DNA from 4 places in the Dehalobacter sp. DCA genome. Region 4 is predicted to be linked to each of the others. Evidence: riboswitches for the same ligand, from Rfam matches in the RefSeq annotation. Region 4 holds a riboswitch; each other region holds the start of a gene.

What was found. Region 4 has a riboswitch for cyclic di-GMP ahead of DHBDCA_RS05175 (glycoside hydrolase family 26 protein). Riboswitches for the same ligand answer to the same signal wherever they lie in the genome.
Region 1: it holds a riboswitch for cyclic di-GMP, as region 4 does, so the genes downstream of both, nhaB (sodium/proton antiporter NhaB) here and DHBDCA_RS05175 (glycoside hydrolase family 26 protein) in region 4, are expected to answer to the same signal.
Region 2: it holds a riboswitch for cyclic di-GMP, as region 4 does, so the genes downstream of both, DHBDCA_RS06445 (hypothetical protein) here and DHBDCA_RS05175 (glycoside hydrolase family 26 protein) in region 4, are expected to answer to the same signal.
Region 3: it holds a riboswitch for cyclic di-GMP, as region 4 does, so the genes downstream of both, DHBDCA_RS00080 (RNA polymerase sigma factor) here and DHBDCA_RS05175 (glycoside hydrolase family 26 protein) in region 4, are expected to answer to the same signal.

The regions. Positions count from the first base shown of each region.
Region 1 covers NC_018866.1:19,299-25,292, forward strand. Annotated here, with positions in the region: gene DHBDCA_RS00095 (ArsB/NhaD family transporter) at 77-1,360, opposite strand; gene nhaB (sodium/proton antiporter NhaB) at 1,723-3,228, opposite strand; cyclic di-GMP riboswitch class I at 3,314-3,405, opposite strand; gene DHBDCA_RS00105 (hypothetical protein) at 3,556-3,963, opposite strand; gene ablB (putative beta-lysine N-acetyltransferase) at 4,146-4,994, opposite strand; gene ablA (lysine 2,3-aminomutase) at 4,975-5,994, opposite strand, start outside.
Region 2 covers NC_018866.1:1,351,540-1,358,171, reverse strand. Annotated here, with positions in the region: gene istA (IS21 family transposase) at 1-650, shown strand, start outside; gene istB (IS21-like element helper ATPase IstB) at 656-1,420, shown strand; gene DHBDCA_RS06460 (ABC1 kinase family protein) at 1,678-3,357, shown strand; gene DHBDCA_RS06455 (ImmA/IrrE family metallo-endopeptidase) at 3,638-4,159, opposite strand; gene DHBDCA_RS06450 (helix-turn-helix transcriptional regulator) at 4,203-4,619, opposite strand; cyclic di-GMP riboswitch class I at 4,852-4,939, shown strand; gene DHBDCA_RS06445 (hypothetical protein) at 5,012-5,227, shown strand; gene DHBDCA_RS06435 (sigma-70 family RNA polymerase sigma factor) at 5,529-5,945, shown strand; gene DHBDCA_RS15565 (recombinase family protein) at 6,506-6,632, shown strand, end outside.
Region 3 covers NC_018866.1:14,440-18,909, reverse strand. Annotated here, with positions in the region: gene DHBDCA_RS00090 (TrkH family potassium uptake protein) at 1-1,207, shown strand, start outside; gene DHBDCA_RS00085 (potassium channel family protein) at 1,219-1,875, shown strand; cyclic di-GMP riboswitch class I at 2,732-2,819, shown strand; gene DHBDCA_RS00080 (RNA polymerase sigma factor) at 3,238-3,660, shown strand; gene DHBDCA_RS00075 (helix-turn-helix domain-containing protein) at 4,249-4,470, shown strand, end outside.
Region 4 covers NC_018866.1:1,101,108-1,107,739, reverse strand. Annotated here, with positions in the region: gene DHBDCA_RS05185 (ATP-grasp domain-containing protein) at 1-118, shown strand, start outside; gene DHBDCA_RS05180 (glycoside hydrolase family 26 protein) at 223-1,224, shown strand; cyclic di-GMP riboswitch class I at 1,307-1,382, shown strand; cyclic di-GMP riboswitch class I at 1,481-1,556, shown strand; gene DHBDCA_RS05175 (glycoside hydrolase family 26 protein) at 1,570-2,532, shown strand; gene DHBDCA_RS05170 (YveK family protein) at 2,743-3,384, shown strand; gene DHBDCA_RS15870 (hypothetical protein) at 3,402-3,527, shown strand; gene DHBDCA_RS05165 (tyrosine-protein kinase family protein) at 3,550-4,131, shown strand; gene galU (UTP--glucose-1-phosphate uridylyltransferase GalU) at 4,176-5,096, shown strand; gene DHBDCA_RS05155 (response regulator) at 5,448-5,867, opposite strand; gene DHBDCA_RS05150 (two-component system sensor histidine kinase NtrB) at 6,052-6,632, shown strand, end outside.

The DNA.
Region 1 (5,994 bases), 1.1 Mb from region 4:
CATACTTCCTAACCTGAAGTAACCATTATCTCCAGGTGATGACATCGATAGAAAAAATAGCTGGATAATTTTGTGTTTAAAACAAGTAAACTAAGTAGACATACACTGAGGCTATTACCACCGAGAGTAACATTAAAGGAAAACCCAGTTTAAAGAACATTTTGAACGTAATTGAAAAACCTTGCTTTTCCGCCAGCCCAGCAACGATCACATTAGCGGATGCCCCGATTAAAGTCCCATTTCCTCCCAAACAAGCCCCTAATGAAAGAGCCCACCATAGCGGTCTTAGGTTTTCTATCCCGCCCATTTCCCCTATCTTTTGAATCAAAGGAATCATAGTGGCAACAAAGGGGATGTTATCTACAAACGCTGAAGCAATCGCAGACAACCACAGAACGGACATCGTTGTTAATGGCAACGAACCACCGGTAGCATCCAGTGCCTTTTTCGCAATCCATTCAATAATCCCTACATGCCCTAAAGCCCCGACCAGTACAAACAGTCCGGCAAAGAAAAAGATAGTTGGCCATTCGACTGACAAAAGGATATCTTCCGGCTCCTCACGGGTGATTAATAACAAAAGACTGGCGCCAGCCAACGCGATCGTCGCGGATTCCAGATGTAACATACCATGCAGCATAAAACCTATTATTGTAACAGCAAGCACAATTAAGCATTTGCGCAAAAGAAAGTGATCCTTGATCGCTTGACTTTCATCCAAGGACATAATTATTACTTTTTTATCATCATCCACACGTAATGATTTCCGATAAATATATTTCAGAGCAACCATCGTCGCAACGAAAATTATAACAATAACCCCACCCAGGTTAAGGATAAAATCGACAAAGGTAAGGCCTGTGGCACTGCCGATCATGATGTTCGGCGGATCACCAATTAGCGTAGCTGTTCCTCCAATATTTGAGGCAATAACTTGCGTAAGCAAAAATGGAATAGGATTTATATCCAGTTTTTCAGTTATCGAAAATGTAACAGGGACCATAAGCATTACCGTCGTCACATTATCCAGAAACGCAGATGCGATTGCTGTCAGAATTGCCAGGAACAGCATAATTAGCCACGGGTCTCCCTTTGCTAGCTTCGCCGCTTTTAAGGCCAGGAATTCGAACACACCTGTTCGACGGGTAATGCCGACGATGATCATCATCCCAATGAGTAATCCTATGGTGTTAAAATCAATTGCTTCAATCGCTTCCTCTTGGTTTAGAATGCCTATTAAAATGACAAGGGCACTCCCGACCAAAGCGACCACCGTTCTATGTATTTTCTCGCTTATTATAAAAGCATAGGTGGTCAAAAAAATTACCGCTGCAACGATAACTTGAGTATTATGTGACATCTTGTTCCTCCACTTTTAGATTAAAGATAGACCTATTTAATATTTTAATTTACTTTCTTTCATTTTGTCCAATTGTTCGTACACCCGCAAGGTATTTTTTATAAAAACAAAAGTGAAAAGTCTCAATAAACGACTTCCCACCCCAAAAGTCAACTTCTGATTACGTACCAGCATGGTCGCTTCAACACGTTTTAATTAATATTCCATGCGATTTACCAAGAGCTTACGACAACTCTGACTAACGAAGGAATATTGCATATTGTCATTTGTGTCAAGCGCCGAAAACATGCTATATGGAATTGGAAGAATACAATTATCTGCTCTGCTCTTGCTTACAACTAAAGAAGAACCTGAAGAAGGTATTACAACAGGTACATTGTTGCCAGCAGGCCCGTAAGAGTCATAACGACAGCGTAAGGCAGAGCCAGTTTTACCATTTCTAGGTAAGACAGACGAATCAGCGGAGCTAAAGCGGAAGTCAGGATGAACAGAAACGCCGCCTGACCGTTTGGTGTGGCAACTGAAGGGATATTTGTACCCATATTAATGGCAACTGCCAGCTTGTTGTACTGCTCCAGCGCAATACCTCCGGCTTCAAATGCTTGCTGTGTTTCAGTCATATATACCGTAGCAACAAAAACGTTATCACTGATTGCTGAAAGGACACCGTTGGCCGCAAAAAAAGCGACAAGCTGATTTTGCCCTTCCATGTTCAGTACCCATTGAATAATCGGCGTAAACAAATGCTGGTCATGAATAACCGCAACGACGGCGAAAAATACGACCAGCAACGCAGTAAACGGCAGCGCTTCTTCAAACGCATGACCGATATGCTTTTCTTCCGTAACCCCATTGAAAGCGGTAAGCAGGATAATAATCATCAGACCAATAAGACCAACTTCCGCCAGGTGCAGCGCCAGGGAGAAGATCAGCAGAACGCCACACAAAGCCATAACAATCAGGCGTACACGTCCACGCATATTCCTGGCAGCATCTTTGACTTTTACATCCTCTTCCATAACCTTTCGCACAGACTCAGGAAGCTGGTAGCCGTACCCCCAGAACTTGGTAACTTCAAGGATAATGGTGGTCAGAAGACCAACGATCAATACCGGGATAGACACCGGGGCGCATTGTATAAAGAAATCTACGAAGTCCCATTCCATAATGGAGCCAATCAACAGGTTCTGCGGTTCACCAACCAGTGTTATTGCACCGCCCAGCGCAGTGCCCACAGCGCCATGCATCATAAGATTACGCAGAAAACCACGAAACTCGTCCAGATCCTCATGAAGTTTCTCATCAACACTATGATCGTGATTAATGTCATACTTTTCGTATACTTTTTCGCTGGAAGCAAACTTGTGGAAGATGTTATAGAAACCATACGCCACGGCGATAATCACCGCCGTTACGGTCAACGCATCCAGAAATGCGGAAAGAACCGCACCCAGTACAGCGAACAGGAATGAAATCGCGACTTTAGAGTGTACTTTCGTAAGGAGCTTGGAAAACAGGTACACAAGACCTTCTTTCATAAAATAGATACCGGCGACCATGAACATCAGAAGAAGAATAACCGGCAGGTTCGTTTCAACTTCGGCATAGACTGTTTGCGTGTTCGTAAGTCCGAGCACAACGGCTTCGATCGCCAGAAGTCCACCGGCAGGAAGCGGATAACATTTCAGCGCCATCGCCAGGGTAAAAATGAATTCGACAATCAACACCCAACCTGTAACATACATACCGGCGGTATACATTAAAATAGGGTTCAACACCAAAAAAGCAAGAATCGTTCTTTTGTACCAGTCCGGAGCGTGACCCAGAAAATTTGCTCTGAATGCTTGTCCGATGCCTATTTGTTTCATATGTATCATCCTCCCAAGTGAAAATAAAAGACATAAAAAAGAGAGTAATCCAAAATGGAACTACTCCCCCCCAAGAAGTTCAATTACTTGCAGCCTGGCAATCATAGCCACTTACAAGCAGCCTTAGACCCATAGCTTTAGCGTCCTTCACTTTCACGAAGTTTACACCAACTCGTACAACTTTATATTGTCATTTTTGCTTAAGCTTTTATATTATAACAAATAATTCTTCTTTTGAATACCCTGAATATATCCATTTTATGCTGAAGTGTCCAGGTATTTATCTTAAGTATTTTGCTTTTTAATATGATCCTTTAGCAAATCAGGCTAGCTCTCATCCTTTGGAACATGGAAAAGAAAAGCGACATGGTTAGCTCCACCATTACGTAATTGAACAAAATCTTCTTCCCCTTGACAATCCACACTCGTCAACGTCTTTATCCCAATCTCATCGTCTGAAAGCGTAAATATTCCTACTATATACAAATCGCCATATTTAACTGCGATTACATCACCAGTATCAAGTTCGAGCCGGTTCTTCGGGTCGGGATATAATAAATGAGCCTCAACATTGTTTTTAGCGATAACTCCCATATAGTATTTTTTACCACACCTAAATTCCCCAAAAGAAATCTTATTCTCTGGATTTTGTATTGCTGCCCGGGCATATTCATTTGCTAAACTTGCACGTCCGAATTTAACCGCGTCAAGTATCTGTCTTTTCCATTCTTCCATTAGAAAACCTCCTACTTACTTTTAATACCGAAATATCTCATTAGTAATTATACCAAAAATAAAGTAATGCTCAAACCTTCGTGGTCAAGCTAATTCCTCATTATAGATCATAAAACTTATGAATAAAGGACATTTGCCAGTTATTGATGGTTTCAATGACAGGTTAATGTCCAATAATTTACTTAATTTAATGATTTTATCCAAATATTCATATCTTCAAAACCACCGCAAATATTGCAGTTGTTGATAAGCCTTCCTCTATACATATACCCCAGCTTGCTTAAAGACCGATTGATTCCAAGATTGTTCGCTCTTGAAAGGCTATATACTGTAGCAAAGCCATTATGTTTCAAGTGCGTTTCCAGTTGGAATATCAGTTCACTTACTATGTTTCTGCCTTGATATTTCGGATAAGTGGCACAATCCGTTATTTCAGCGTTCATGTGCTGTTTGTCCAGATCTGCCGAAGCAATACTGATAATCTTCCTTTCTTCTTCCGCCACCATAAACAAAACATGATCCCGCATGACTTTTTGAAGATACTCTCTGCTAAAAATTGGTGTTGGATAGGTTTCAAATACCGCTTGAAAAAGCTGAATCATCTGGGGAATATCGTCCGGCACGGCCTGCCTCATTGTATAGTTTTTATTCTTAGTCAGCTCGAATCTATTGGTATTCTTAACGCAATAGTCAATAATTCTGTTTTCTTTCTCCTCATAGAGTGAATTTTCGCGTCTTTTGTCAAGAAAAAGCGACATACAAGTTGCATCCTCTCCCTGAAAAAAACCGTCGATAACCCCCTCTGCTACAAACCCGCATTCCTCAAAGATATTTATCTGATGTTTATGACAATTCACGATAATTTTACCCAGGTTTTCTTTTTTGGCATAATCAACAATCTCTTTGATTATCAACTCAGACAGAAGAGAATGACTCAATATTTTAAGCCTTTTATTGTGATAATCTACGTATATGTCTATATCTGAAATATTAATATATTGATTCTTGAAGTTATCTTGATCTGTATTCATGAAACCCCTCCCTCTTGTTGAGTCTTACGTTTGTGCTTGGGATCAAACATACTTGTTCACCTCTGTATAACTTTTCTAATCCACGGTATTCTTTATTCTTGAATTTACCGCACGTGCCGCATTTTTGGCACTGGTGCGTTTTATCCTCAGGCTCGGTATACGTACAAATTACACCTTCAAAATTTCTAAGAATGACCTTTTCCGGAGAATATGAAATCAAATATTGCGGATTAACCGGGATCTTACCACCGCCCCCCGGCGCATCCACAACAAACTGTGGAATAGCTAGACCCGAGGTATGTCCCCGCAGCATTTCTATGATTTCTATCCCCACGGAAACCGAAGTTCTGAAATGCTCTATTCCTTCTGAAAGGTCACACTGATAAAGGTAATATGGTCTGATTCTGGATCTAACAAGGTTTTGCACCAAATCGCGCATAATATAGGGGCAATCATTAATACCTTTTAAAAGCACTGACTGGTTGCCAAGAGGTATTCCGGCATCAGCCAATTTTCCGCATGCTTCCCTGGCCTCAGCTGTCAGTTCTTTGGGGTGGTTAAAGTGCGTATTCAGCCAAATAGGATGGTATTTTTTCAGCATTGTGCAGAGCTTATCAGTGATTCTCTGAGGCATGACAACCGGTGTTCTAGTGCCTATGCGAATTATTTCCACGTGTTTAATTTCCCGAATTAATTTTATAATTGCTTCCAGCTTGTCATCAGAGAGACACAATGGATCCCCGCCCGACAAAAGCACATCCCTGACTTCTTTATGCGCTTTAATATAGTTGATTGCCCGTTTGATATTATCCAGGGAAAGCGCCTTATCCTCCTGACCGGCAAATCGTCTTCTGGTACAGTGACGACAATACATTGAACACTGATCAGTAATAAGCAACAGTACGCGATCGGGATATCTGTGAGTAAGGCCGGGAACCGGCGCGTCGGCTGTTTCATGCAGCGGATCACTACTGTCAAATTTGGAGATTTTGGTTTCATG
Region 2 (6,632 bases), 250 kb from region 4:
GCCGTTATAGTGTTTATCTCAAAGATGAGAAGCCATTTCTCGCACCATTACCGTCTGCCCCTTATGAACTTGCACAATGGAAAAAGCTCACTGTGCAGTTCAATTATCATATTTCTGTGGAGAAGATGCAATACTCAGTCCCCCACGAATATATCAAGCAGGAAGTCGATGTGCGCATCACTCGAAGTGTCATTGAAGTGTTTTTTAAGAATAACCGTCTCACTTCCCATAAACGTCTTTATGGGCGCCCTGGTCAATATAGTACCATCGAGGCCCATATGCCAGAGGAGCACCAGAAATATTTACAGTGGAATGGGCAACGTTTTATCGAATGGGCCGAAAAGATCGGCACCAGTACTGCCATTACCATTAAGTCAATCCTTGCCTCCTATAAGATCGAACAACAGGGTTACAAATCGTGTATGGGACTTCTCAAGCTGGCGGACAAATATTCCGTTGATCGACTGGAAGTCGCTTGCCAAAGAGCTTTATCCTATACACCTCATCCCAGCTATAAGAGTGTGAAGAATATCTTGACCACAGGTCAGGATAAGCTTCCACCCAATGAACCCTCTGGAAAACAAAAACAAAATCGGTCAAATCCCGATGCTTACGGGTATACTCGTGGCGCGGACTATTATGGGAGGTAAGGATTATGACCAATGAAGTGACGATCAATAAACTGATTGAAATGCGCTTGTCCGCAATGGCTGATGCTTATCGTAACCAGTTAGCGGATACATCGATGAGTAATATATCCTTTGAAGACCGAATGGGACTTCTTGTGGATATGGAATATACCAGTCGTAAAAACAACCGACTGCATCGGCTGATCAAGAATGCTACCTTCGATCAACCTCAGGGTTGCATCGCCGATATCAATTATCATTCGGGCAGGAAATTAAATAAATCACTTATCGAACGGCTGGCCTCCTGTGAATATATCACAGAAAAGCACAATGTTATCATTTTGGGAGCGACCGGGTCCGGTAAATCCTATCTGGCCTGTGCACTCGGCATGGAAGCTTGCAAACACTATTACACCACGAAGTATATACGGCTTCCCGAGTTACTTTCTGAACTGGCCATTGCCAAAGGAGAGGGTGTGTTCAAAAAAGTCATCAATCAATATGCGAAATATCGGCTTCTCATCATCGACGAATGGCTGCTTGTCAAGCTAACCGAAAACGAAGCTAGGGACTTACTGGAGATCATCCATGCCCGTCATAAAAAAGCATCCACAATATTTTGTTCTCAGTTTGCACCAGCAGGATGGTTTAACAAGATTGAAGAAGCCACTTTGGCTGACGCCATCCTTGACCGGATTGTTCATGATTCCTATACCATAGAGATTCAGTATGTGGATAAGGAACATGACAAATCCATGCGGGAAGTGTATGGAATAAAGAACGTGGGTTAGAACGAATCACTAAGGTTCCGTCACGGAACCATTGGAACATCCGTCCGGAATGGTTGGAACCAACCTTCCGGACAGGGTGGAACTTTCAACCGTAATATTCAGAAATGCTAGTTGAATTGAACATTGCTTCTAAGGACGATCTTGCCCAACTAGAAGAACGTATTAAAAAAATTTGAGACCGGAGAAGAAAGTAAATAGAGAATAAAGGATAAGGAGCCTGTACAATTCGGGCTCCTTATCTCTAGGAAGGGATTTGTGTGATTAGAAAGAGAATACGTCATCTGGGTCGCTATAAAGAAGTTGCTGGAGTTTTAGCTCGTAACGGTTTTGGGTTTATTTTTGTAGAAACAGGTTTATCTGATTTGGTGCCTTTTTCAAGTAGATTTATGCCGAAATTGGAAACTGGAACAGGTGACTTAAAGTCGGTTGGACAGCGAATTCGGAAAGTGATTGAAGAATTAGGTCCAACGTTTATTAAAATGGGACAAATTGCAAGTACGCGTCCTGATGTTGTTCCTACAGGAATAATTGCTGAACTGGAAAAGTTACAAGATAATGTACCGTCATTTCCTTTTAACGAGGTTCGCGAAATTATTCAAGAAGAACTAGGAATTCAGATCGAAAAGATTTTTATTAATTTTGAGGAAATACCATTAGCGGCAGCTTCGATTGGGCAGGTCCATCGTGCTGTATTAATTAGTGGGGAAACGGTAGCTGTTAAAGTTCAACGTCCACATGTTTCAACAATAATTGAAACTGATCTGGAAATTCTTATGGATATAGCGGGCCTTGCTGAGCAACGATTAGATTGGGCAGAAAGGTATCAGATTGCGGAAATTATAGATGAATTTGCCAAATCACTTCGTGCTGAGCTGGATTATACAATAGAAGCAAAGAATGCTGAAAAAATGACTCGCCAATTTTCAAATAATGCCAAGATTAGGATTCCGAAAATCTATGAGGATTACTCTGCGAAAAAAGTACTGACCATGGAATATATTCAAGGTACGAAGTTAAGCCGAACCGAACGATTAATCGAATTAGAATATGACACTTCCGAAATTGCAAAACAGATTGTCGAAGCAATTCTTCAACAAATTCTAATTGATGGCTTTTTTCATGGTGATCCTCATCCAGGTAATATTCTTGTTTTAACAGATCAGGTCATTACTTTTTTAGATTTTGGAATGGTTGGACGGCTGACACCTCAAATGAAATATCATTTTGCATCGTTAGTTATTGGCATGGTCCGAAAAAATACAGATGAGATAATTCGAGTAATCTTAAATATGGGGATTGCCCCCAGTGATATAAACATCTCTCGCTTGCACAGTGATGTCGATGCTTTAAAAGACAAATATCTGGACATTGCCTTAAGTCAAGTTAGCCTGGGTCAGGCGGTTAACGAACTATTTACTGTTGCTTTTAATCATCGAATTAGAATACCATCGGATTTGACTCTTTTGGGAAAATCGCTTCTCACGCTTGAAGGCAGCGTAGAGAAACTTGCACCTGAATTAAGCGTAATGGATATTGCTCGGCCTTTCGGATATAAGTTGTTAAAAGAGCGTTACCGGATTAGTTCAATTACCAAAACAGCTTTTGAAAAACTCAACGAATATGTAGATATTCTTTTGGACTTACCGAAGCTTATTAAGGAAATATCACATGATTTAAAAGACGGTAATATGAGGGTTGAAGTTAGGGTTCCGGAAATCAGTTTGATTTTAAAAAAATTAGATCGAATCAGTAATCAATTATCTTTTAGCATAGTAATGTTGTCTTTCAGTATTTTAATGATGGGTATAATTATCGCGTCGGCTTTAGGGGAACGACTGTTTATTTGGCATTTTTCGGTGGTAGATTTAGGATTTATGCTAGCATCTTTAATGTTCGTTTGGCTACTAGTTTCTATTCTAAGGTCCGGAAGGTTTTAGATAACAGCATAAAATTCATACTTACTTAGTGTATAAAAGATAATCAGGGTAAGGTTAAATAGTCCTTGGTAGAAAACCCTAGGTTACCATCGTTAAGATATATGCTTAAAAGCATCAGTCATTCAAAAGCCCCTCTTACAGTGATACATTGAGAAGGGCTTTCGCGTTATCATTTTTTTATCATCGTTCAACAATAATAAACCGTCCTTGTCATAGGCGACCACGCAGGCACATAGACTTTAGTGTCAGCCATGTCTGTATCCTTCCTCAGAAAGAACGGTTATCTGATCAAGAAATCTGAGCGTGGTGTATAAGCTGTATTAAACGAGTAGCCTCTTGAATTCATGTCTCCCATCTTTATCAGCATGAGGTTAATATCTGTGTTCATCATGGCTGCAATCTGGACAACGTCATAACCTTCACAGGCATACTTATGAACCTCATCATCGGGAAGAAGCAGTGAAGCTGCAAATAAATTGGCTTCGTACTCTGGACGCGTATTCATGGAATAAAGAACGTATTCACGGAAAGGACTGTCATCGGCAAGATTCCGATGATGTGCGTCATGGCCGAGCTCATGGGCGCATACCAAAGTCTGCACCTGTTCCGGCAAGTTACCATTCAAAAAGATGAAGCGGTTGCGCTGAATCACGCGGTAAAGCCCTTTCAGTTTAGTGAAGTCATTGCGGAACAGAACCTCAATGCCCAGCTCGTCTGCTATGGCAAAAGGATCACGCGTTCCGAAGCGCTTGATATATTTTTCAGCTGATTTATAAATATGCGCCTTGTTCAATGAATTCACCCCCTATGCTAATTCTATCACAGCAGCAGTCCAAAAAAACGGACTACTCCTTGTCTGCATTGCGGTACTTTTTCGGCGTGTACTTTTTGTTTTTCTCCTTGGCTATCCAATAAGCGTCGGTGATTGCCCTCATAACGGCATCCAAATCCTCGTCATCCATGTCGCCTCCGGCAAAAAGGCCGCTGACCTCTGTGATGAGCTGCTGAGCGTGCTTCTTTCCACGGTAGCCGTATTTTTCTCCGGCAGCATTTATAAACTCCTCATTCTCGGTTAGAAGATAATTCATCTCAACACCTAAAACTGCAGCAAGCTTCCCGTATACCTCGCGTTTCTTGGGATAGCAATCTCCGTTTTCATAGCTGACCATTGTTCGCAGAGATACTCCGACCGCCTGCGCCAGTTCCGCCTGCGTCATGTCTTTTGCGACGCGGGCATTTTTTATTTTTTCTCCGAATTTCATGTAGACCGCCCTCCTATAATAAGCAGGTAAGTTTCATATTGTATATTGACAAGTGAAAGTAAATTGCATATAATTCAAATATGCAGATAACATGCACATTTATAATAATTCATGTTGCACATAGTGTCAAGAGTTATTTCTTCTGTGAAAACGATTGAACCAACGGATTGCCGGAAAATTACCGTCTGCAAAGCGCATGACGGCTTTAATTACTCTGACAGCTAAATGTAAATAAAGTTAAGGGCAAACCTGTCTAAAGGCAGGGACGCAAAGCCGAGGGTCTAAAGCGTTTGCCGCGCTATGACAGCCTGGCTGCCGATCTTTGCGAATGCCTGCCCTTTTTAAGAGCAGGCGTTTGTATTGATAGAGAAAATAATGCAGGAGGGTACGAGATGGTGAAAAAGATAATGCTCAAATGTCCGAATTGCGGACGCCGAATTGCTGATTACAGCGGAAATGCTGAGGCACTGGCCCTGTTAGCTGAAACGAGTGAGGCTGAAAGTGATGTTGTAAACGTAAAGTGTCATCTATGCAAGTCTCAGGTTTCAATTTTGCTGGACAATAACGAGGTCTATAAGAGTAAGAAGTTCTCAGACCTCAAGCTATAAGGCAGACTGCACAATCAAATAAATGAACTTATGATATTCGATTCCAGCGCTTGACGCTATCCTCCCCTTGTAAAGCGGAGTGATTATAAAGGTGCCGGCCGGGCCTGACGAGTAGCACTATTGCTATGCGTCAGGCCCGGCCGGTTCTGCATTCAGAAGAAGCTGCTCGTTTGGCTCCCCAGAAAGGAGCAAAACCAGTGGCTTTTATTTTATGCAATAACAAAACAGCGGTTCGCTGCCGATCTCCTCCGCTTGTTCTTCATTTCCGGATTTTCAGATTCACGAAATGGAGGACAAGCTTATGAATAGCCATGATAAAAAATATACCCTGCTGGTCAGAGGGACGCGTGTCACAGTGGCCAAGGAGGTCTACAAAGCATATTACCACTGCCGGGACAGAGAGAAATACATGGACAAGCTGGCGGAGGATAACAATATCTCGCTTGAAGGATGCAATGAGAAAGGCATCTCCGTGGAGTACATAATTTCTACTGCAGAGGATTCCATGGAGGATGTAATTGTTCAGCGCGATATGGTTAAAAGGCTTAAACAATGTCTGCTGCAGTTAAATGAAAATGAACGTCAGCTGATTATAGCGCTTTATTACCTCAAAAAAAGTGAGCATCAATTGTCTGCAGAAACTGGTATTCCTCGCATGACCATACACAATCGCAAAAAACGAATATTGAGTCAGCTCAAAAAACTTTTAGAAAAATAAAAGTTTTTTGGTCCAACCCCTCACTTTTTTCCCTAAAGAAGTGAGGGGAATTGTTTATCTCCTGTTGTTCTTTGAAAATATTATATCCGGCAGCATAGATACATGAGCTGTCCAGCCGTGTGAAAAGCGGCAGCGACGTTGACGGGCGCGCCAAGACTGCCTGCGGATGGATTTCATCCGTCGAACCGATGGCATCGAAGGTGACGAGCGGGAACGCCCGGTCATAAAACAGTCCGTGGTGGACTGTTTCGCAATGAAATGGACAGTGATAATGCTACTTCCGCCCAGCCACAGACTCAAGCAATGGGGGCGGCTCGCAGAGATCCTGGGAGAGGTTAAATTCCTATGGCGTTTGCTTAACCGGCAAACCATTTATGCTGCCGCCCTAAGAGCCGTAAGGTTTTTTCGCTTCGGGAAGTAGTGTCGAATAGAAGCGGCAATTCGCAATGAAGAACAAGCAGATTATTTTTGATCTCGGAAACTATGCGGCAGGGCGGTCTTTTTTTCGTCCTGCCGTATCCTTCTGAGATTAAATTCAAAATATCAGGGAGGAAAACGTAATGGAAAAGAAAGTGTTAGCTGAATTGCTAAAGAAGGAGCTAATTATCGGATATGTGTACGGGCTTGACGGAGAGTGTCAGGAATTCTATTTTGAGAAATCCCCGTCCGGCATTGCAAGCTTTATTA
Region 3 (4,470 bases), 1.1 Mb from region 4:
ACCTTTTATTGATGCTTTGTTTACAGCAACCTCAGCTGTCTGTGTTACAGGCCTGGTTGTTGTAGACACCGGATCTGTGTTTTCTGTTTTCGGGCAAATCGTCATCCTTTTATTAATTCAGATCGGTGGTCTTGGTTTTATGACCTTCGCCACCTTCTTTGCCATCCTTCTGGGGAAAAAAATAAATCTTCAAGAAAGAATGATTCTGCAGGAAGCTTATAATCAGTCATCTTTGGAAGGGATTGTAAGGCTGGCAAAATATATTTTCCTGGCGGCGTTTCTTATCGAAGCTATAGGTATCATTATCCTTACGATAAGGTGGTCGTTCGATTTTAACGTTGGCAAAGCTTTTTATTACGCTTTATTTCATACTGTGTCAGCTTTTAACAACGCAGGGTTTGACCTGTTTGGAAATAGTTTGATGAGGTTTCAACGTGATATTGTTATAAATCTTACCGTAATGGTCTTGATTGTCTTAGGTGGTATTGGGTTTTCGGTAATTTCAGATGTCTATTTCCAACGTGGAAGGAAGATGAGCCTGCATTCCTGGATTGTAATCCGGACGACGGGGTTATTGATTGCAATCGGGGCTATACTCTTTTTCCTCCTGGAGTTTAATAATCCTGACACGCTTGGCAATCTTGGGTACCAAGGAAAAATTCTTTCTTCTTTGTTTCAATCGGTTACTCCCCGTACTGCCGGATTCAATACTATAGATATTTCCGCGCTTCAAGATACAACGATACTACTTATGATAGTATTTATGTTTATAGGAGCTTCGCCTGGGTCGACCGGGGGAGGGATAAAAACAACAACTTTTGTAGCGATCATGTTATCGATTTTCAGCATATTCAGAAATAAAAGTCAAGTAACCATTCATGGAAGATCTATTCCCAAAGAAGTTATCCAGAAGGCAGTGGCGATTATGACCTTGGCTATTATATGGATTATTTTAGTTACTGGGTTGTTGTCGATTACGGAAGAGGCGGACTTGATAACTTTATTGTTTGAAACTGTATCTGCTTTCGGGACGGTCGGTCTATCCTTGGGAATAACTTCCGATCTTACCCTTTTTGGGAAAATCTTAATTATTCTTACAATGTTTGTTGGAAGAGTTGGTTTATTGACAATCGCTTTTTCCATCGGTAAAGGTAACAATCCAGGTAATCAAGCAAAATATCCCGAATCAAAAATAATGATTGGATAGGAGCAAGAGAAATGAAAAAGGATAAACAGTTTGTGGTGATTGGGATCGGACGTTTTGGGAAAAGTGTGGCTACTTCCTTGTATAAGCTTGGTTATGAAGTATTAGTCATCGATAATTCGGAAAAAGAAATACAGGATATCGCTAATCAAGTAACCCAGGCGGTTCAATTGGATGCCAGAGACGAAGAGGCTTTAAAAAGGTTAGGTATTCGCAATTTTGATGTCGCCATTGTCGGGATTGGTGATGATATTCAATCAAATATTTTAGTATCTGTATTGCTCAAAGAACTTGGGGTACAGAGAGTTGTCGCCAAAGCGAAAGACGCTCTTCATGGCAGGGTTTTAGAAAAAATAGGAGTGGACAGGGTTATCTATCCGGAACGCGATATGGGGATACGGGTGGCACATAATCTCACTTCCACCAATGATTTATTAGAATATATTGAGTTATCTCCCGATTATAGCATCATAGAAGTATATGCTCCCCGGGAATTTGTAGATAAGACCATAGGAAAATTGAATTTGCGGGCAACATATCAGGTAAGTGTGATAGCCATTAAAAGTGTAGAAGAAATAATCGCGGCACCTGGCGCGGAGGCGCTTATTAAACAAGGCGATATTTTAGTCGTTATCGGCTCAAACCAAGCAATTAGTAATTTGCCAAAATGATGAGTTAAATAAAGTTATGACAGCTGGATGCAAAATAACCTACCTAATCTAAGATAGTATTTTATAATTGTTTTGAGAAAAGATTTACGAGTTTCGCACTCCCCCCCTAAAGCGGCCCCCTTTTCAAAAGCAGTAATTCCGCGTATTAGTATCTCTTTAATGCCAAAACACACGTGGAGAGTATAATTCTGATGACGTATTGTGGTCCTAAGGACAAATAAGGCACTTAGACCACGAGATGCAGTGATTCTGGAGCGAAACACTAAACTACCACTAAACCACCCGTCAAATCAAATAGCGGGTGGTTTAGTGTTTCGCACACTTTATATGCTCATTTAGTTGAGTGTATTTATCTTAACGATAAAACCCTCCTTGTTTGAACCAAATCATACCTTTCTTCAGATGAATCAATTCTAAAGCTTCTAAGTGTACTTGATCGACGAAGCTTCATTTAAACGAAAAAGGAAGTTATAAAAAATGCATTTCACGGTTATAGGTTCACCCTTATTTTTCAAAGACACTGAACCAGTAAATAATGTTTCGAATTATGAAATATATGGGTATTTTCATCAATAAGCATTACTTTTGTTTTAAGAGAGTAAAAGGGAACTTCAATAGAACTGGAATACTGACCATCCAGGGAGTATCTGCCCTTTACCATGATCAACTCAAAATACAACTCAATTATACAATATCCGCTTATTTCGACAACACAATTTGACATAGATTTATGCAAAAAGAGTTTATCATATAATTTAACATAACATGACAAATACGAACTCAATATGCGTATTTATTATTCTATGTCAATTAAGACAGTATTTTATTCCTTTAACTTAACGCATCAACTAAATAAAAAAGATAAGGGCAAAGTTGTCTAAAGACAGCGACGCAAAGCCATAGGGTCTAACGTGCCAATGCACTATGACAGCCTGGTTGCCGAACAGTTTTACGGTATATCCTGCCCTTTCGAGGCAGTTTTTTTATTTGCGTATAGTCGCATTACCCCCTGAGATTAGGGTTGTTTTTTCATGGCTTTGCTCTTTGCCCCAAGCAAAGGGAGTGCTGCTAATTGCGAAGCATGTTAAAAATTACCCTCCTGAGGTGTAAATAAAGAAGAATTTCATAATGTTCTTTATAAATCTTACTTGACAAACGTCACGGTGGATAAGCCCGCGATTTGCCTTAAGCAAACTGCGTGCTTTTTTATTTGGCAAAAACATGTTGCTTATCAGCTTAAGGCTTACAATCGCCATTATTATATATTTTCTTTTTTCTCAAGAAAATTATTTAAATCCGTTAGGTGCCGTTCCCCGCCTTCTGTTTTGGTTTTTACGAAAAAATCAAAACGGAGGTCTGAAAATGAAAAGGATTAATTTGCGAGATTATTACCCATTTTATCAATTTGACTTTTTTGTTGAAGTTGCGGATGAAATCGCTTCTTCTCTGAAGTGCTTCAAGCTGAGCGAGAATGCTTACAAATTACGCACATACAGACACAAAGCCTATTACTCTCTCGACCGTGGTGACGGTATTGAGCAGGAAATTGTTTTCATTTCCTTGTCTCCTCAAGAGATTTATGAGAGGAAAGTCACCAATCATGAGTTATATACTGCCATCAACAGTTTGCCGGAAAAGCAAGCAAAACGTGTTTATGCTCATTTCTTTTTGGGTATAAGCAAAACCGCCATTGCTAAAGCAGATGGCATTAGTGAAAGCGCAGTTAGGGAATCCATCGAACGCGGACTAAAAAATATCGAAAAGTTTTTAAAAAACTTTCTGTAACGCCCTGCGATTTTGCCTAAAAAATGAAGTGGTTATTAGAGGGACAAATTCTTCCCCCCTTACTGATCTTTGACAAGTAAATAATTGTTTTTATTCGGTACTTTCCCTGTATGCCCTGAAAAGGAAAGCCAAATAGCAGATACGCCATAACCACCAATCCTTCAACAATCAGATTTAGTGAAGCATAAATGATGTTGCGATTGAATTAGGTCAGGTACGAGCGATTAATATCCATGCTATAAATAAATGCTGGCAGCATTTAAGGCGATGACACATACAGAGGGATAATGATACTTCCGTCCAGCTACAGCCCTGCTATAGCAGGATCACGCAATGGGGGCGGCTTGCAGAGAACCTGGGAGAGGTGAAATTCCTATGAGGACGGTCAACCGCTGTCCGCCGAATAAAACCATAGTCTTATAAACCAAAACAGAAGTGCAGTATAGGGGTGCGCCTGTTTATGATATGCGCTACGTGTCTGAACGAAGGCGCATTCTCCCGCTGCGCTAATCAAAATAATGACGATTGTTTCATATAAAAATTTTTTTATGAAGTTTAGACCTGATAAAAGCAAGAGGAGGCTTAATTATGGCTAATGAAAAATTAACGCAAGAAAAAGCCTACCGAATCATGCTAAAAGGATACCCCGATGTGCTTGATATAAAGCAAATGTGTAAAATTCTTGGCATCAGCCTTAAAACGGGTTACGGTTTGATACAGGAAAATAGAATTGAATGCCTAAAGGTTGGGCGGGCCTATAAAATCCCCAAGCCTTTTTTGTTGAGTTATTTGAGAATAGGTCCAAGCAGA
Region 4 (6,632 bases):
TACTGGATCCAACGGTACATTGGGAACGATGATATTAAAATATGAGTCTCTGGAAGAAATGCTTAGGAAGATGAATTCAATGGACCAGTATGTAAAAGTCAAAGTTAAGGTAAAATAATAAAGATAAAGAAATAGATTATTATTCCAATTAATATTGAAGCATGCTATAATGTATCGGAGTGTAGATTTTATTTTGCTTGGGTGATATTGAAAGGAGTTATAATGAGAAAGCCAATATCTCTGATACTTATTACTGTTCTTGTAACTTTTACTATTTTTCTCTCTTGCCTAAATAACAAAATCAGCTTAGCGGAAACAAATAGAGCTGGAGAGACATCTCTTGTGGCTAATTCCTCTCAATCTGCTGAATCAAACACGTTGTACGGGGCATGGATGGGAACATGGCCCTCTGCAACGGACAGAAATATTGAAAATTACAATATTCTTTCCAATCATCATTGTGGGGTTATTCATTCATTTATCTATTCATATCAGAATATGGATGACTGGGCCGACTTTATGGATTATACGAAAGAACAAGAAGCTATTAACTTACTAACCATTATTTTAGTGAAAAATAATGGAAAGCAATACAGTACCGTCGATATTAATAAAGGAGAACTGGATGCATACTTTACCGAGATTGCCAAGCAACTAAAGAATTGGCAGGACGGCTCTGAGATTTGGTTTCAACCTTTGTATGAGGCAAATGGGTACTGGTTTGGCTGGAATATCGGAAATAGCAAGATTAATACCAATGAAACATACAGAAATGCCTATCAACGTATTGTAACCATATTCCGCGATAATGGAGCAACTAACGTAAAATTTGTGTACAATGTCAATTACCAAAATAATGGGGAAGGGGCCTCCTATATGGGGGCTTATCCCGGTGATAACTTTGTTGATTATGTTTCAATTGACGGATATAACTGGGGAACATCACAGTCTTGGAGCAAATGGCAAACATTTCGGCAAACATTTGATGCTGCTTACACTGCACTGACAAAGGGCTCAAACAAACCGGTAATTATTACTGAAGTAGCTTCAACAGAAAAGGGCGGCAGTAAAGCTGACTGGATCACCGATATGAAAAAACAAATTGAGACTGGAGCTTATCCAGAACTGAAAGCTGTAATTTGGTTTAATGACAATGGCAATTCTGAAGAGATGGATTGGACAATTGATACTTCAGAGTCTTCATTAGCCGCTTATCAAGAATAATAAAAATTATTTAGTAAATATATTGACAATAATAAAATGATATGACAAAATATAATCAGATGATTGTCGAATAAAAAGCTATTACTGACAATGGCAAACTTGCTGAAAAGCAAGGACGCAAAACTAAAGGGCCTGTAAAATGGCAGCCAGTTACCAAAAGTAGTTTTTTGTTGTTTGAAAAATGAAATTGGAGGTAATCATTTAAGTCTTTAGGTAAAATACGGCCGACGATTACCTGAGACAATAAAGCACTCTCAAACGATAAAGGCAAACCTGTCGAAAGGCAGAGACGCAAAGCTAAAGGGCCTGTAAAATGGCAGCCAGCTACCGAAAGGAGTTTTTTTAATGAAAAAGTTTATATCTGTATTTCTATTATTTACCTTTATGTTTTTAGCACTTTATACACCTACTGCTGATGCCGCAGCAGCAAGGAAGGCTAGAACACCGGGAACAGCAACGGCATCGACAACGGTAATGACTGGAGCCTGGCTGGGAGAATGGGCTTCGTCGGGAAATACAGCTATTCAGGATTTTAACGCACTGGCTAACCATCGCAGTGAAGTAATTCACACTTTTGTTTATTCAACACAGGATGTGAGCCAATGGGAAGATTTTATGGATGCCGCTAAAAGTGAAGGCGCAATTAACTTGATCACCCTGCAATTGAAGAAAGATGATATGACAGATTACAATACTGTTGAGATAAACAATGGCAAGTTGGATGAATACTTCGCCACAATTGCCCAGCAGTTTAAATCTTGGCAAAATGGTACGGAAGTTTGGCTTCGTCCGCTGCACGAGGTTAACGGAGATTGGTATGGTTGGTGTGTTGGAAATAGCAACGTAAATACCAATGCTTCGTACAAGAGCGCATACCAAAGGATCGTAAAAATATTCCGTGCAAACGGTGCAACAAATGTTAAGTTCGTGTATAACGTAAATTATCAAAATAAAGGAAGCGCCACTTATATGGGAGCATATCCTGGTAACAATTATGTGGACTATGTTTCTGTGGATGGATATAACTGGGGAACATCTCAGCAGTGGAGCAGTTGGCAAACTTTCAGACAAGTGTTTGATGCGCCTTATAAGGCATTAGCAAGCGGTTCTACGAAGCCGATAATCATTGCAGAAATTGGTTCGTCTGAGCAAGGTGGTAGTAAAGCTGCATGGATTACGGATATGAAGGCTCAGATTAAGGCAGGAGTGTATCCTAGACTTAAGGCAAATATTTGGTTTAATGACAATTATGATATGGATTGTGCGATCGATACTTCGGAATTTTCACTTGCAGCTTTTCGAGGATAAGAAGACTGAAGACGGCCAGAAGATAACAAGGATTATCCCTCTAATCTTCTGGCCTTTATACCATAAAATTTAGAAATAAATTATTTTTTTTGCTAAGCAAAAGAAATAAAGGGAAATCCAATTATTTATGGAATTTTATCCTATTACACCTTTTTTACGTTACATCTTTCCATACAATATAATCATCAAACCATAAGATAGTGAGAGAGGATGGATAGAGTGGATTTCCAAAGTGTATTTTTTTCTATGATAAGAAAATGGTGGTTAATTGTACTACTGGTAGCCGTAGGCGGGGGAGCCGGTTATCTGACCAGTCAATTAACAAAACCGATCTATGAAGCTGATACAAAACTATATATTCAAATTGATCAAGGTATGATGAATGAATCCTTCGTAGAGCAATATTCAAAAATCTTATCCAGCAGGACGATTACATCGGTAATAACTAATGATATTAAAAGATACGATATAGACGAGATACAACTTATGTCTATGATAACGATTGAGATTGAAAAAGATTCTAATGTATTTACCATTAAAGCTCAAAATTCCAGCCCATATATCGCTGCTACTGTAGCTAATGTCACTTCGCAAGTATTTATGGATCAAATTAATAAGATCGCAAATATTAATGCGGTTGCCATTTTAGATAAAGCGCAGGTTCCTAAGGATCCGTTATCGAATCATATGCCTGTAAAGACACTTCTTGGAATCTTCTTAGGATTAATTCTTTCGATTAGTATAATTTATTTAATTGAGTATTTTGATACATCGATTCGTTCAGCAAAGGATATCGAAGAGGAACTTAACCTTTATGTAATCGGTTTGATTCCAGAACACGATATCCGCTAAGGAGGGATAAATACTCAATGAAAACGTTTAACGTTTATAATAACAAAAATCAGGCTGTTCGCGATGCATTTGAAATGCTGGCAGCGAATATATATATTCAAAAAACTGATAAAAAATTAAAAAATTGTTGTGACAAGCCATAACCCGGGTGAAGGAAAAACTTCTTTGGCTATTGGACTCTCGGTAGCAATGGCAAACTCAGGTTGGAGAGTATTACTGATAGATGCGGACATGCGAAAGCCAGTCGCTGCAAAGAGACTGAGTGAAGATACACAGCCGGGCCTTTCCGATTATTTGACCGGAAGGATTGATCTGAAAGATATAATTCGTGAAACAAATATTACGAACTTCTATTTTGTATCTTGCGGCAGTGATATTCTAAATCCAATTGGGCTTTTAAGTTCTGCCCGCTTTGAAGAGATCATGCAGAAACTGCATGAAGCGTATGATTTTGTGCTCTTCGATACTCCTGCGTTAGCAAGCGTTGTTGACGGTGCGATGGTAGCTTCCAAAGTGGATGCATCTTTACTAATTGTAAAAATGGGTTCTACAAAATTACCTGATTTGAAACGGGCAAAAGAACAGCTTCAGAACTTTAATTCCTGTATTTTAGGTGTTGTACTGAACAAAGTTAAAAAGCGTGACTATAAATTGCATTATGGTTCTTATGATTATTTTTTCAAGTCGGAACGGTTTTTTAAGAATAAAAAAGCTGGACATATCAAACTTAGCAACCGAGTAAAATAACCTTTACAAAAATTGACTTTTAATTGGGATCAGGAGGGATGAAAATGAAAATAAAAAAGGCCGTCATTCCTGCAGCGGGACTCGGTACAAGATTTCTGCCAGCGACCAAAGCACTGCCAAAAGAAATGCTGCCGATTGTTGACAAGCCGACGATTCAGTATATTGTTGAAGAAGCCATTGACTCAGGAATAGAAGACATTCTTATTATTACAGGAAGAGGCAAGTGGCCGATCGTTGACTACTTTGACCATTCACCGGAGCTGGAGATATATCTGGAGAGCAGAGGACAGCTAGATCTTCTGGAAAAAATCAAGAATCTTTCCAATATGGCTAACATTCACTATATCCGTCAGAATAAACCGCTTGGTCTTGGGCATGCTATTTATTCTGCCAAGTCTTTCGTAGGACAAGAGCCCTTTGCAGTTTTACTTGGCGATGATGTTATCAAAGCTAAGATTCCGGCAACCCAGCAACTAATAAATGTTGCTGAAAGAACTTCCTGCAGTGTGATTGGAATTCAGGAAGTGCTCAAAAGTGACGTGCATAAATATGGAATCGTAGACCCGCTTGATCATATTGGCGATGTTTGGAGAGTAAAGGATCTTGTTGAAAAACCGGCTGTTACAGAAGCACCTTCCAGATTAGCGATCATGGGCCGATATGTGATTAATCCCTCAATATTTAAAAATTTAGAGAGAATTGAGCCTGGAGCTGGAGGAGAAATCCAACTAACAGACGCACTAAAAGCTCAAGGCAAGGATGAACCGGTTTACGCCTGCCGTTTTGAAGGAAAAAGATATGATGTAGGTGATAAGATTGGTTACTTAAAAGCTACAGTAGAATTTGCGTTAGAATCTCCAGATCTTGGATATCAATTTGGGCAGTATCTTGAGGAATTGTATCTTGAAAGAAGTAAAGTTAAGCAAAGGGAAGCTAAGAAGAGAGGCGGTATTGCTGCTTCCTAAGGTGAGCCAACTATTAATGTAAATTATCCTCAAGAAGAAATAGGATGCAAAGACACTTTAGTCTTTGCATCTTTGGCTCTATGTAAAATATTGGGGTGAACCTCTAAACAAGAGTGACTCTAACCGTTATGATGTTGATAATAGTTCTTAGACTGTTATCAGTATTTTTTTGAGCTAAGCTGAGGTTGACGACATGGTGCCATCTGCTTTTCGGCTGTTGTGCCATCCATGGGTGCGCCACGAGGTGTCCTGGAATAACTGCATTACAAACACCCTTTGTCAGTTCGGCCGATGGTGATCAGTTTTCCGGCGATTACTTTGAAATCATTGATCATACAAATTATACACCCTTTATACTGCGACCGGTGTCGAATCCTGAAGTGCAGCGTTATTGGTTGCAGGTGTTTGATGATTTACCAGCTTGTCAACGGTATCGACCAAAACTTCCAGATCAAAAGGTTTACTCAGCAACCCCTGAAACTGATCTTTATCAGGCAAATTTTCTGCATTAGGGATTGAAGCCGTAATAATGACTGCAGGGATACTGCAAAGCTTTTTATCATTACGCATTTTCTGGATAAAATCTCTGCCATCCATTTCTCTCATGATCAAATCAGTAAGGACTAAATCAGGAATAAAACCGGTGTACATCAGGTACAGACCTTCCATGGCGCTTTTCCGCACTTCAACCTGATGTCCTTCATCGGTTAACACGGTTTGAATAACCATTCCAATAACGGGGTTATCTTCAACGACCAATATTTTATTCATGTGTCAATCCTCCAAATTAATATGGATTAGGACTAATTTCAGTATAACACCGGGATTGAGCGAATAGTGTCGAGTCGTGTTTCCTTAATCAGACTAACATGGAAAAATAGTGTAATATCTGGAAGGAAATTATCAATTCTGGTCGAATTTGCTTATGTACAGATAGGATAGGCAAAGGAGGACCATGACCGTGTCCGAGTGGATTGAGGCAGCCGAAATGATCAAGTCGGAACGCTGGAACATTTTTTTGGAATGTATCGGAACAGGCTTACATTTGAAATTGATGATTGTATCTGAAGATGGCACGTTATTAACGAAAAGGCCTGAGTCCTGCCCCATTTGTCATCAGACGTATGAACCTTTCAGCCGGCAACCTGTTCGCTGGCCATTGAATGAAGGTTTCTTTCTGGATGCAGTGGAGTGCTCTTCCTGCCGGCAGGGAAAATCGAATTTTTCCGTGGCTGACCGGGCCCGTTTAGCTGCGAATATGCTCAGCAGCTTCCAGAATGCGCTGGCCGGATCTAGCGGAGAGATACGGACTGTTGAATTATCTGCGCTGCGTAAATTGAACCATACTGTTATATCTCTTTGTCACGGAGAAGAAAATGTTCAGGATCAATTGCTTGAGCTTATTTTGAATGCTCTGATGATCCTGCTCGATGCAGAGGGCAGCTGGCTGGAGTATGCAGACTCAGGATTCTCTGTCTTACTGATCAAAGGAGATGAGCGTGCGGTAGAGGCGGCCCGTTTAAATAAATATTCTTT